2 regions of the Marinobacter flavimaris genome follow, and region 2 is predicted to be linked to the other one. Evidence: riboswitches for the same ligand, from Rfam matches in the RefSeq annotation. Region 2 holds a riboswitch; the other holds the start of a gene.

Region 1 (6,002 bases), 1.9 Mb from region 2:
TTCTGAATCCGAGACCGCCTACCTGCTTGAAATCGCCTCACGATTGTTTCCGGGCAGCCCCATTACCCGAAGCGACATCCTTTCAACCTGGGCCGGTGTAAGGCCGGTGGTAACCGATGGTACGGGTAAGGCGCCGTCCAAGGAAAACCGGGAACACGCACTTCGGGTGAATCGGGGGCTGGTCAGCATTGCCGGCGGCAAGCTCACCACCTTCCGGGTCATCGCCCGCGAGGCACTCGTCCCGGGGCTTGGAGAAGACGCCAGCAAGGTTCTGCGGCCCGCATCCAAACCGGTGTTTCAGGGCACAGATCACCCCTCAAGGCCAGCCACCATTAGCCACCAGTGCTGGCAGCGACTGCAGGGGTTCTATGGCCCCGAGCTTGATCAACTGCTTGCTTCGGGCCCACTGGAGCCTGTCACTCCAAATCGGGCTTCCAACCTGCTCTGGGCGGAGCTTTGCTGGGCGTGCCGGAGAGAAGATGTGCAGCATCTGGATGACCTGCTTCTGCGACGAACGCGGTTAGGCATGGTACTACCGAATGCCGGCGAAGCCCTTCTCCCGCAGATTCGTAACCACTGCCAGCCGCTGCTTGGTTGGGCTGACCAGCGTTGGGAGGAGGAACAGGCCCGCTATCTGTCGATCTATCACAACGCCTATTCGCTGCCACCGCAGGAGGCCTCCGATGCCAGCTGAGCCGCTCATCCTGGCCATCGACAATGGCACCCAGAGCGTTCGGGCGCTGCTCTTCGATACCAGTGGCAATCTGGTGGGCAAAGGCAAGCAGGAAATCGAGCCCTATTTTTCGAGAGAGCCCGGCTGGGCCGAGCAGCACCCGGACTACTTCTGGGAGCAGCTCGGGGAAGCCTGCCAATTGCTCTGGAACTCCACAGACGCGACACCGGATCAGGTTGCCGGCGTTACCGTGACCACCCAGCGCGGCACCGTCATAAATCTGGATGAAAATGGACAGCCTCTACGCCCGGCAATCATCTGGCTCGACCAGCGCCACGCAAAGGTCGAAGGCCCCGTCAGAGGGCCCTGGGGATGGCTGTTCAAAGTTGCCCGTCTGGCAGACACTATCAACCGGTTCCGGGAAAAAACCCAGGCCAACTGGATCGCTCAGAATGAACCCGAGATCTGGGCCAAAACCCGGCATTTCCTGTTGCTGTCCGGCTATCTCAACTACCGACTCACTGGAGAATTCCGGGACTCGACCGGCAGCCAGGTGGGATACCTGCCATTCGACTATAAAAAGCATCGCTGGGCCGGCCGGCGGGATTTCAAATGGCAGACGATGCCAGTCGAGCCTTCCATGCTGCCTGAGCTGGTTGCACCCGGCGAAACACTGGGCCATTTGACCGACGAAGCCTGCAAGCACCTGGGCCTGGCAAAAAGCCTCCCAGTAATCGCCGCAGCTTCCGACAAGGCCTGCGAAATTCTCGGCTCCGGCGGGCTGACACCCGATATCGGCTGTATGAGCTATGGCACCACTGCCACCATCAACACCACCAGCCAGCGTTACGTCGAACCGATCCGGCTGATGCCGCCCTATCCGTCTGCGTTGCCCGGCCATTACTCGACGGAGGTCATGATCTACCGGGGTTTCTGGATGGTGAGCTGGTTCAAGCGGGAGTTCGGGCTGAGAGAACAGAAACTGGCCGAGGAACGAGGTATCGAGCCGGAAGCGCTGTTCGATGAACTGGTCAAGGCAGTGCCACCAGGATCCATGGGCCTGATGCTTCAGCCCTACTGGTCACCCGGCGTGCGCCAGCCGGGGCCGGAAGCGAAAGGCTCGATCATCGGGTTCGGGGACGTTCACACCCGTTCCCACATTTATCGCGCCATCCTCGAAGGTCTGGCCTACGCGCTCAGGGAAGGAAAGGAAAAAATCGAGAAGCGAAGCGGCGTGAAGATCAGGAAATTGCGAGTGGCCGGCGGTGGCTCACAGAGCGATGCGGCGATGCAACTCACCGCCGATGTGCTCGGGCTGCCGGCCGAGAGGCCTCACACCTATGAGACCTCCGGGCTCGGCGCCGCCATTGATGCCGCTGTCGGGCTAGGGCTGCATCCGGATTTCGACACCGCCGTGGCGAAGATGACCCGGGTTGGCGACGTTTTTCATCCCAACGAAGAAACCCGGGCTCTTTACCAGCGGCTGTATTCCGAGGTTTATCTGAAGATGTACCCTCAGCTTCAACCCCTGTACCGGAAAATCCGCGAGATTACCGGCTATCCCCGGTAACGCTCTCAGCGACCAACTCAGCGGTAATCGCAGAGAGCGTCCAGCCCAGGTGACCGTGACCGGTGTTGTAGAACACGGTCGGCAGGCGACCTGGCCCAACCCTTGGCATCATGTTCGGCAGCATTGGCCGCAAGCCTGCCCAGGGCACTACCTTGCGAGTACAGACACCTGGGAAGCACTGCTCAACCCAACGGGTGAGCGGGCGGATGCGGTCGTCCTTGATATCGCGGTTGTAACCGCTGAACTCGGCGGTACCGGCAACCCGGAAACGACCATCGCCCAGGCGACTGGTGACGATCTTGGTAGCATCGTCCAGCAAGCTGACGGTTGGTGCCGCCTTTTGCGAGGCTTCGTCGTCCAGCTCCACGGTAATTGAGTACCCCTTAACCGGATAGATATTCACCCGGTCACCCAGCTTTTTCGCGAGCCCGCGGCTGCCGACGCCGGCACAGATCACCACGCCGTCAAATGTGTCCCGGGACTGTTCGGTGCCATCGTGGGCGGTCACCCAGGCATTACGCTCATCGGCGCTCAGCTCGGTCACCGTGTGGCCATAACAGGTTTTAACGCCCAGCCGCTTGATGGCATCCGCCAGTCCATTGGTGAACTTGTGAATATCACCGGTGGAGTCACTCTCTGTGAAAAACCCGCCGTAATAGTTGCCGGCCAGGGTCGGCTCGATGGATTTCATTTCCTCCGGGGTCACCGAACGGCGCTCAAGGCCACCAGCCGCCAGCAGGCGCGATACCTTTTCAGCGTGGTCAAACCCGGCCTTGTCCCGGTAGATGTGCAGGATACCCTGCTTCTTCAGATCGAAATCGATGCCTTCTTCCTGCGCCCAGGCAAACAGGTGATCGCGGGCGGCAATAGCCAGGCGAGCGGTTTCCGTGGTGTTTTTCTCGTACTGGGGAATAGCGGCAATGAACTCGGCGAACCAGCTCAGCTTGTGCCAGGACGGCTTGGGATTGACCAGCAGTGGCGCATCCCGGCGGGACATCCACTTTATGCCCTTCATCACGGTCTGCCAGTTGTTCCAGACCTCTGCGTTGGAAGCAGAGAGCTGTCCACCGTTGGCGAAGGAGGTTTCCATCGCCGCATAGCGATGCTTCTCGTAAACCGTAACGTCAAGCCCGCGCTTGGCAAGGGTGTAGGCCGTGGTAATACCAGTGATACCACCGCCAATTACTGCGATTCGCTTCATTCCAATCTCCGTGAGCGCCAAGGGTTTCCTCCCTGCTCGAAATGGCAGAAAGCACCCCTTCCGTCACGGGACCTGAGAGATTCACGAGCCGTTTTAACGAAAACGGTCGTTTGCTCCTTCGGTGTGCCGACTGACGCGATTGTCGACAGCTCTTCGGAAAGTATTCATGCCAGCGGTCCTTTTGCCTGAGAGTTTCCGGGGCAGTTGCTCCTTCGGCGCTGATCGCAAGGGATTCAGTCTCTCCCGCAGACATGTCTGATTGGTAATAAAACCCAACCCACGGGCCTAAACATAGCAAATAACCCGGAGCCAGGAAACCAGCCTCTGCACAGCTTGGGCCGTATGGGTTAAGGTAAAAAGCATGAAACACGCCTTGAAGACCCGAAAACAGCTCCAGCAGCAACTGGAACAGGCCCACGACTACGAGCACTGGTGCGAGGCCGCTACCGCGCTCGATGACATGGACGGGCTGCTGGACTGGCGCGAGCAGGAAGAGACCGGGATGCTGCATGAAAGCCTGATGCGCAAGCACATGGGCCTCATGGACCATTGCCGGCAGAATGGCGACACGCGGCGACTGATCCGGATCCTTCAGGAGAGCCTCTACCGTCACCTGGGCGAATTATCCTATCCCGATCTTTACACCGTGGCGCGCAGCGGCACCAATCGGTTGGTGGGTGAATTCCTGGATGCCGTAGAAACGTCCATGGAATTCATTTGCGACCACCCTATTCCGGAAGTGACAACTGCCCGAAAACTGAAAATGTTTCGGGACGCCGAGCGGGTCTATGGCCGGCCGGCCCTGATGCTCAGCGGTGGCGCGGCCTTCGGCATTTACCACATCGGTGTTACCCGGGCGCTCTGGCGCCAGGACCTTCTTCCGGACGTTATGGCCGGCTCCAGCATGGGAGCGATCGTGGCCGGTGCCATCTGCACCCGCGACGAGAACGAATTAGCTGACTTTTTTAACCGACCCGAGCGCATCCACCTCAACGCCTTCCGCTGGCTTGGCGTCACGGAAGGCCTGAAGGCCGGCCATGCCATGGATCCGCGCCAACTGCAGGAGCATATTCAGCACAACCTGGGCAGCGTCAGTTTCAAGGAAGCCTATGAGCACAGTGGCCGAACACTGAATATCTCCGTCTCCCCCACCCGCACCCAGCAGAAGCCACGGCCACTCATCGAGCAGGCCTACGCCATGACCAGTCAGCAATACCTCGGGGACATCAACATCCATTTCCCGCCCAAGGCGTCCCTTTACCGAAAGGTCCTCTCCAACCCGACCCCTGAAGATCTCGAGATGTATATCAATCTCGGTGAACAGGCCACATGGCCACGGCTGGCCATGATCAAGGACCAGACCAGGATCAGCCGGGCATTCGATCGCTGTATCGCCAGGCTGGAGCAAGAGCTGGAGCAGGAGCAGGAAACCGCAGAGCAGACTGCAACGCCGCTCTAGAGACAGCACCGCCCTACCAATCAGTAAACCAACTAGATAACCCTGGGATCCCGAACTATTCTCATTCTATTGCATCATCGCTTCGCGAAACGTTTATCGCTAATCATGAGGATGCTGACCCGCAATGGATATTGGACAAGGAAGTCGATCGGCTACCGAGGACAGTGAAAACAGGTTTTACGAGCTGATCGAGAGTCTGCCCATGGTGGCTGTTCAGGGATACGACAGACACCGCCGGGTAATTTATTGGAACGAAGCAAGCGCGCGCATTTATGGCTATTCCCGGGATGAAGCGCTGGGAGAGCTATTGGAAGACCTGATCATTCCCGATCACATGCGCACCGGTGTGATCGAAGCGCACCGCAATTGGCTTGAGAAAAACATCAGCATTCCCTCCGACGAACTCGAATTGAAGCACAAAGAAGGGCACCTGGTCCCCGTCTACTCCAGCCATGTAATGATCAAACAGGACAGCGGCGAATGTGAGATGTTCTGCATCGACATCAGCCTGGAGGAGCAGAAACAAGCCAGAGACGAGCTTTACCGGCGCGCGAGTTTTGACGACCTGACCGGATTACCCAACCGGCATTTCATGGAAGCCGAGTTGTCGAGCCGACTGGATGAAGCAGATCGCCTGCATCAGGAAGTAGCGGTTGTTTTTATCGATCTGGACAATTTCAAAATCATCAACGATACCCGTGGCCATCATCATGGTGACAGCCTCCTGATAGCGGTGGCCGAAACTTTGAGGGCCGAACTTCGAGGCGGAGACCTGTTGAGCCGCTTTGGCGGGGACGAGTTTGTCTTGCTGATCTTCGATTTCGAAGGCCCTGAAGGTATTCACGAACTTGTTTGTCGGTTGATAGACGCTCTGGAACACAGAGTGCATCTGGAGGGCGATTGTTACCAGGTTACCGCCAGCTTCGGCGTGAGTCTTTTCCCGCATAATGGCACCACCGTGGCCGAGCTGATGGGCAATGCAGACGCGGCCATGTACCAGGCCAAAGAAACCGGCAAGAACGGCGTGTGTTTCTATACCCCCGACATCAACGACAGGCTGGTCCATTATCAAGAAATCACCAACCTGCTCAGAGACGCC
Region 2 (6,002 bases):
GGTGAATTTCGATCATGATGTCCTTAAGGCGCTGTTCGCTGTAATCGAAACTCCAGGAGTCCCGGGAGGCATTCTGCTGCATTTCCAGCGCGCTGGTAGCCACGCCACCGGCATTAGCCGCTTTTGCAGGACCAAATAAAATGCCGGCGTCGCGGAACAACTTCACCGCGTCTGGAGTGCACGGCATATTGGCACCTTCAGCAACCGCCAGGACGCCATTGCGAATCAACGCCTTCGCGTCGATCCCGGTCACCTCGTTCTGGGTGGCGCATGGCAGGGCTACCTGACAGGGCAATTCCCAAATGGACGCCCCGCGCACGTAATCGCTTCCATTCTGCCGCCGGGCGGCATAATCGCTGATTCGGCCGCGTTCCGTCTCCTTGATCTGGCGAACCAGTGCAACATCGATTCCGGCCGGGTCATAAACGTAGCCACTGGAATCGGAGCAGGCGATCACCCTGCCCCCAAACTGCTGAACCTTCTCCATCGCATAAATTGCGACGTTCCCGGAGCCGGAAACTACCACGTCCTTGCCCTCCAGATCGGAACCTTGAGCTGCCAGCATCTCCCGGACAAAATAAACCGTTCCGTAACCTGTCGCTTCCTTGCGCACTCGAGCACCGCCCCATCCGAGGCCTTTACCGGTCAGCACGCCAGATTCGTAACGGTTGGTGAGGCGCTTGTATTGCCCGAACAGAAAACCAATCTCCCTGGCTCCTACGCCGATGTCGCCTGCTGGCACGTCGGTGTACTCGCCAATATGCCGGTACAGTTCGGTCATGAAGGATTGGCAAAACCGCATGATCTCATTGTCAGATCGGCCCTTAGGGTCAAAGTCGGAACCACCCTTGGCTCCGCCGATCGGCATACCGCTCAGAGAGTTCTTGAAGATCTGCTCGAAACCCAGAAATTTCACCACGCCCAGATTGACGGAAGGATGGAAACGCAAGCCCCCCTTGTAGGGTCCAAGGGCCGAGTTGAATTCAACGCGAAACCCCCGGTTGATCTGCACGGTGCCAGAGTCATCCACCCAGGGGACCCGGAAAATGATTTGCCGCTCTGGTTCGCAAATACGCTCAAGGAGCTTCGCTTCCTTATACTCGGGATGCTTGGCAATCACCGGCGCCAGCGAGTCGAGAACTTCCAGAACGGCCTGATGAAATTCAGGTTCCGCGGGATTTCTCAGGACGACCTGCTCATACAGCTGGTCAAGGGGGGCTTTCTGGTGCATGCATCTTCCTCGTTCAGTTTGCGTGAGTCACATGGATAATTTTCAGACGCAGCTGGTTCTTTCCAGCCAAAGGCCAATCAATACGATCGCCTACCCGAAGACCCAGCAAGGCTGTGCCCGCCGGAGCCAGGACGGATACACACTCCTCGCTTCCGTCTCGCGGGGTCGAGTACACGAGTCTCTTCGTGTACTCAGCGTCGTTACTCTCATTTTTAAAATGGACCAGAGAATTCATGGTGACGGTGCCGGAAGGCAGCTTTTCGGCATCAACCAGAGTTGCTCTATCAAGCTCGAGCGCAAGCGCTTCGGCTGTTTCAGTGCCATGTAGCTGTTTCTCCAACATCGCAGATAAACGATCAAAATCCTGTTCTAAGACATAAATAGCTGGACGTTCGGACATACCGACTCCTCTAGGAGTCTGCGCGGCAGAAGTGTTTTGAGCAAGTGACCCCGCCGCGTCGAATCACAGTTCGGCCCGAGAACGTATCCACAATATCCAGCCGAATAGAGTCTCGATTCTCTCTATTCAGTCAGTCAAGACGGTTATCAGCGAATGCGTTATCGTAGTCCGATCACTCAGTACGCCCAAGGATCCCTCGGACCCTCTATTTCAGCCTCATCAGTGAACTCATCCGCCTGAGATTAAGCGACAGACAGACCAGATCCCATTCACCCTGCACGGCGTGAAGGCCCCGCAGACTGAACTGTCGGAAGCCCAGAACATGCTTGATCCAGCCGTTGACCGCCTCAACCAGATGCTTGCGCTGAGCGTAAACCGATCGCCCGGTTGCCGTGGCCAGCTTCCCGGCCATCCGGGCGCTGGCCGGATAACGGCTCGCGTCTATCTCTGAACTCTTCTTGCCCTCCCGGCGCAGCGAGACATAGCCGTCGATGCTTTTGTCTTCCAGGGTCTGTAGATCTTCTTCTTTACGGTAACCCGCGTCAGCCAGACACTGATCCGGATAGGTTTCCAGAGTGTCTTTTGCCTGATCCAGCAGTGGTATCAGACAGCCATTGTCACTGGGATTATTGCCCAGGTGGTTGGCGACAATCAGCTGGAATTCACCATCCACGGCCAACTGGCCGTTGTAGCATTGCTGGAACCCGTCCGCCGTTTTCATAATCCGGCTTTGCGGATCGGTAAAATTGCTCTGATCCTTGTCATCCGGAACCCCATAATCCCGCTTGAAGTTCGGGCCCCCGCGAGGTGAGCGCCGATCATCGTCCGGGGACCGACCCCGGGCCTTGTCCCGCTCTTTCTGGTCTGCTTCCAATTTCTCTTTGGCGGCACGAATCTTGTCCAGCCGCGCCTGCCGGTACTGAAGCTCTTCAGGCAGTTCATCACCCCGGTTATCCGGGCCGAACTGTCGGTCTTCCGACTGGTCTGTCTGACGCGCCTGACGACAAAGTGCATCGATCTCTTTCGATAAACGATCGTCTTCCTCGCCCATGCGGCCATAGCTCATGGCCTTGTGCTTGCTGGCATTAGCCCGAACCTTGGTGCCATCAATCGCCAGTGTTCCCAGCGTGATCAGCTCCGCTTCCCGGGCAATCCGGACCACCTGAATAAACACGGCCTTGAAGGCAACCAAATGGTGTTTGCGGAAATCACAGATCGTGCGATGCCTGGGGAAGTTGCCTGCCGCCAGAACCCGGAAGGCCACGTCTTCTTCCAGCTTCCGGGCGATCTTGCGTGAAGAGAAAACGCCGGTGGCGTAGGCGTAGATCAGAACCTTCAGCATCATTCGTGGATCGAAGGGCGAGTTGCGTCGGCCGTTGCCTTCGTAGCGGGCATAAAACGCGCTTAAATCCAGCTCCTCGACGACATCACTGACAAAATAGGCCAGATGCCCCTCAGGCAGCCACTCGTTCAGGCTCGGGGGAAGAAGCAGTTCCTGGCCAGGCGAATACGGGCGGAAAGTGGTTCCCATCAGATTCTCCGGTGCTGAAGAATTTTTACGCATTATGCCAGAAGGTGTCTCCTGCCGCGCAGACTCCTAGGCCCGCAAGGCAAGGTTCAGTTAGGGGATGTGTTCAGAGGGTTTCGCCGAATTCGACGAGGGATTCGACGAATTCAGCGAAAGGAATGGCAAATACGGCGAGGCCCGGCAGCCAGAAATGCCGCCGCTGATAAAACGGAATGGATGAAGTAAAAACCGGTTTTCATTTTGAAACTCAGCGACTCTGAAAAAGGAAAAATCTTGGCAAGCTACGTTAGCTCAGTTCACGAGGAAATGAAACGATGAAAAGGTCTGAGGCTAGACCATGCCCACAACTCCAAGGCTTCCTCTGAACTTCATCGCGCTCATTCCCAGCGTGTCTGCGAATAGCTGAATACTGGCAACGACAACCCCCAGCGAATGGCCGCCATACGCAGAAGCAGCCCGAGACTGAAAGCGGCCAAAAGAGTGACATTCTCGCCCACCCCTTGGCGAAGCAAGGTCAGGTACAGGAAAGCCACCATCAGTGAAACGCTGGCGTAGAGTTCGTGGCGCAGCACCTGCGGGGTGCGGTTACATAAGATATCCCGGATGATACCGCCAAAGATCCCTGTTGTGATGCCGGCCATGACCACCACCACGGTGTCATAGCCCAGCTTGAGCGCGACATTGCAGCCAATAACCGTAAAAGCCACCAGACCTATGGCATCCAGAACCAGAAACAACTGATGCAGATGCCGCATGAAGCGCGCAATCACGATGGTGACCAGGCCACCGGTAATAGTCATGTAGATATAGCGAGGGTGCTGGGTCCAGGTGACTGGGAAATTACCCAGAAGAATGTCCCGGACAGTTCCGCCACCAAGGGCGGTAAAAAACGCAATTACAGCGACACCAAACAGATCCATGTTCCTCCGCCCGGCGGTGAGGGCTCCCGACATGGCTTCGGCGGTAATGGCAATCATATAGATAGAGGTCAGCACACAGGACTCCTGAGTTTCTGTGGCCTCTCCCCCTGTCCCTGATACCTGAGAGTTTACAGAGCCTGGCTCTGCTTGCCCCTTCGGTGGACTGCGGTGGCAGTCGCTCTCCAGACGGCGTTAGATGATGCTCGCAGTACCTGTGCCTGAGCGTTTATGGGAGTTTGCGCCTTCGGCGGGGCCAACGGCCCACTCTCCTGCGAGACCGGGCATTATAGAGAGATAGGAAGCTAACGTCGAGCGAGGCGGCGGGCTGATAGGCTCAGAATTTTTGACTAATTCTTACTGGTTACTCCGTTATCTTTTTGAAGAGGCGCCCTTTATGCTGCTTTTCCAAGCAGACATTCCTACACGGATTCACTAAGCAGCCTTCGACGGCTTGTGGCCGCTATCTAAGGACACCCCATGAAACTACAAACCATCATCTGCAGCACGCGCCCCGGCCGAATCGGCCCTTCCATTGCCCACTGGTTCAATTCTCTGGTCAATGACCAGGGAACGTTTTCCAGCGAACTGGTCGATCTAGCTGAGTTCAAGCTTCCGGTTTACGACGAGGCCAACCATCCTCGCATGCAGAAATATGAGCATGAGCACACCAAAGCCTGGTCAGCGAGCGTAAATAAGGCAGATGCCTACGTCTTCGTCATTCCCGAGTACAATTTTTGCCCGCCGCCATCGTTCACGAACGCGTTGAACTACGTATACAACGAGTGGAACTATAAGCCTTGCGGGTTTGTCAGCTACGGCGGTGTTTCCGGTGGACTCCGTTCAGCCCAGGTTGCCAAGCAGCTGGTTACTACGCTGAAAATGATGCCGATGGTGGAAGGAGTAATGGTGCAGATGCCGTGGGAGAAACTGGATGACCAGCGCAACTTCCTCCCTGCCGAGCATCACACCGGCTCTGCCAATGCCATGCTGGACGAAATGGCGAAATGGGCAACGGCCCTGAAGTCGCTACGCTGAACACCAGAGTAGTTGAGCAGATTCCCCGGTTAGCAAACCGGGGAATCTGTAGCTTCTACTTCAACGGGCATCAACCCTGCCGGTTTATCAGAACACGGCCATCACGAATAGACGCGGCAACCGGCAACTGGCCCAACAGCACCTCGTAGGGCGACTGCCCCTGCAGAACAACACAGCGAGCCGGAAGTCCCTCCTCGATGCCGTATTCGTCCAGATCCAATGCTGCAGCACCGTTGTCGGTGATCAGCTCCAGCGACCGATCAATCCAACCCATGCCCAGCATGTGGCAGGCGTGCAGGCCTACGTCCAGGGTACGGAGCATGTTGCCGTTGCCCAGTGGATACCAGGGATCGCGGATGGAATCCTGGCCGAAGGCCACCTTCAGTCCCGCATCCAGCAGTTCCGGAACCCGGGTCAGGCCACGACGTTTCGGATAACCATCGAAGCGGCCCTGCAGGTGCAGGCTTTCGGTGGGCATCGACAGGAAGCGCAGGCCGGATTTCTTCAACAGGCGGAACAGCCGGCTGCAGTAATGGTCGTTGTACGAGCCCATGGCACAGGTATGGCTGGCGGTGACCCGTGAGCCATAATCCAGCTTGAGCGCCTCGGCAGCGAGCACTTCCAGGAATCGGGATTCGGGATCGTCGATCTCGTCGCAATGCACGTCTACGAGAAGGTCGTTTTTGTGGGCCAACGCCACCAGCCATTGAACCGATTCAACGCCGTAATCTCGAGTGAATTCGAAATGGGGAATGCCACCGACCACATCGGCCCCCAGACGAACCGCCTCTTCCATCAGCTCCTTGCCCTGGGGAAATGACCAGAGACCTTCCTGGGGAAAAGCGACAATCTGCAGGTCTACTGTGTCAGCCATACGCTCACGCACTT

Evidence for each region. Region 2 has a riboswitch for glycine ahead of ACGK9W_RS18825 (trimeric intracellular cation channel family protein). Riboswitches for the same ligand answer to the same signal wherever they lie in the genome.
Region 1: it holds a riboswitch for glycine, as region 2 does, so the genes downstream of both, ACGK9W_RS05835 (D-amino acid dehydrogenase) here and ACGK9W_RS18825 (trimeric intracellular cation channel family protein) in region 2, are expected to answer to the same signal.

Annotation. Positions count from the first base shown of each region.
Region 1 is NZ_CP171359.1:1,258,540-1,264,541, reverse strand. Features, by position in the region: gene ACGK9W_RS05845 (glycerol-3-phosphate dehydrogenase/oxidase) at 1-694, shown strand, start outside; gene ACGK9W_RS05840 (FGGY-family carbohydrate kinase) at 684-2,243, shown strand; gene ACGK9W_RS05835 (D-amino acid dehydrogenase) at 2,224-3,444, opposite strand; glycine riboswitch at 3,608-3,700, opposite strand; gene ACGK9W_RS05830 (DUF3336 domain-containing protein) at 3,806-4,903, shown strand; gene ACGK9W_RS05825 (bifunctional diguanylate cyclase/phosphodiesterase) at 5,028-6,002, shown strand, end outside.
Region 2 is NZ_CP171359.1:4,028,928-4,034,929, reverse strand. Features, by position in the region: gene gdhA (NADP-specific glutamate dehydrogenase) at 1-1,231, opposite strand, end outside; gene rnk (nucleoside diphosphate kinase regulator) at 1,245-1,631, opposite strand; gene ACGK9W_RS18830 (IS1182 family transposase) at 1,837-3,162, opposite strand; gene ACGK9W_RS18825 (trimeric intracellular cation channel family protein) at 3,537-4,136, opposite strand; glycine riboswitch at 4,177-4,275, opposite strand; glycine riboswitch at 4,276-4,361, opposite strand; gene ACGK9W_RS18820 (NADPH-dependent FMN reductase) at 4,557-5,114, shown strand; gene codA (cytosine deaminase) at 5,185-6,002, opposite strand, start outside.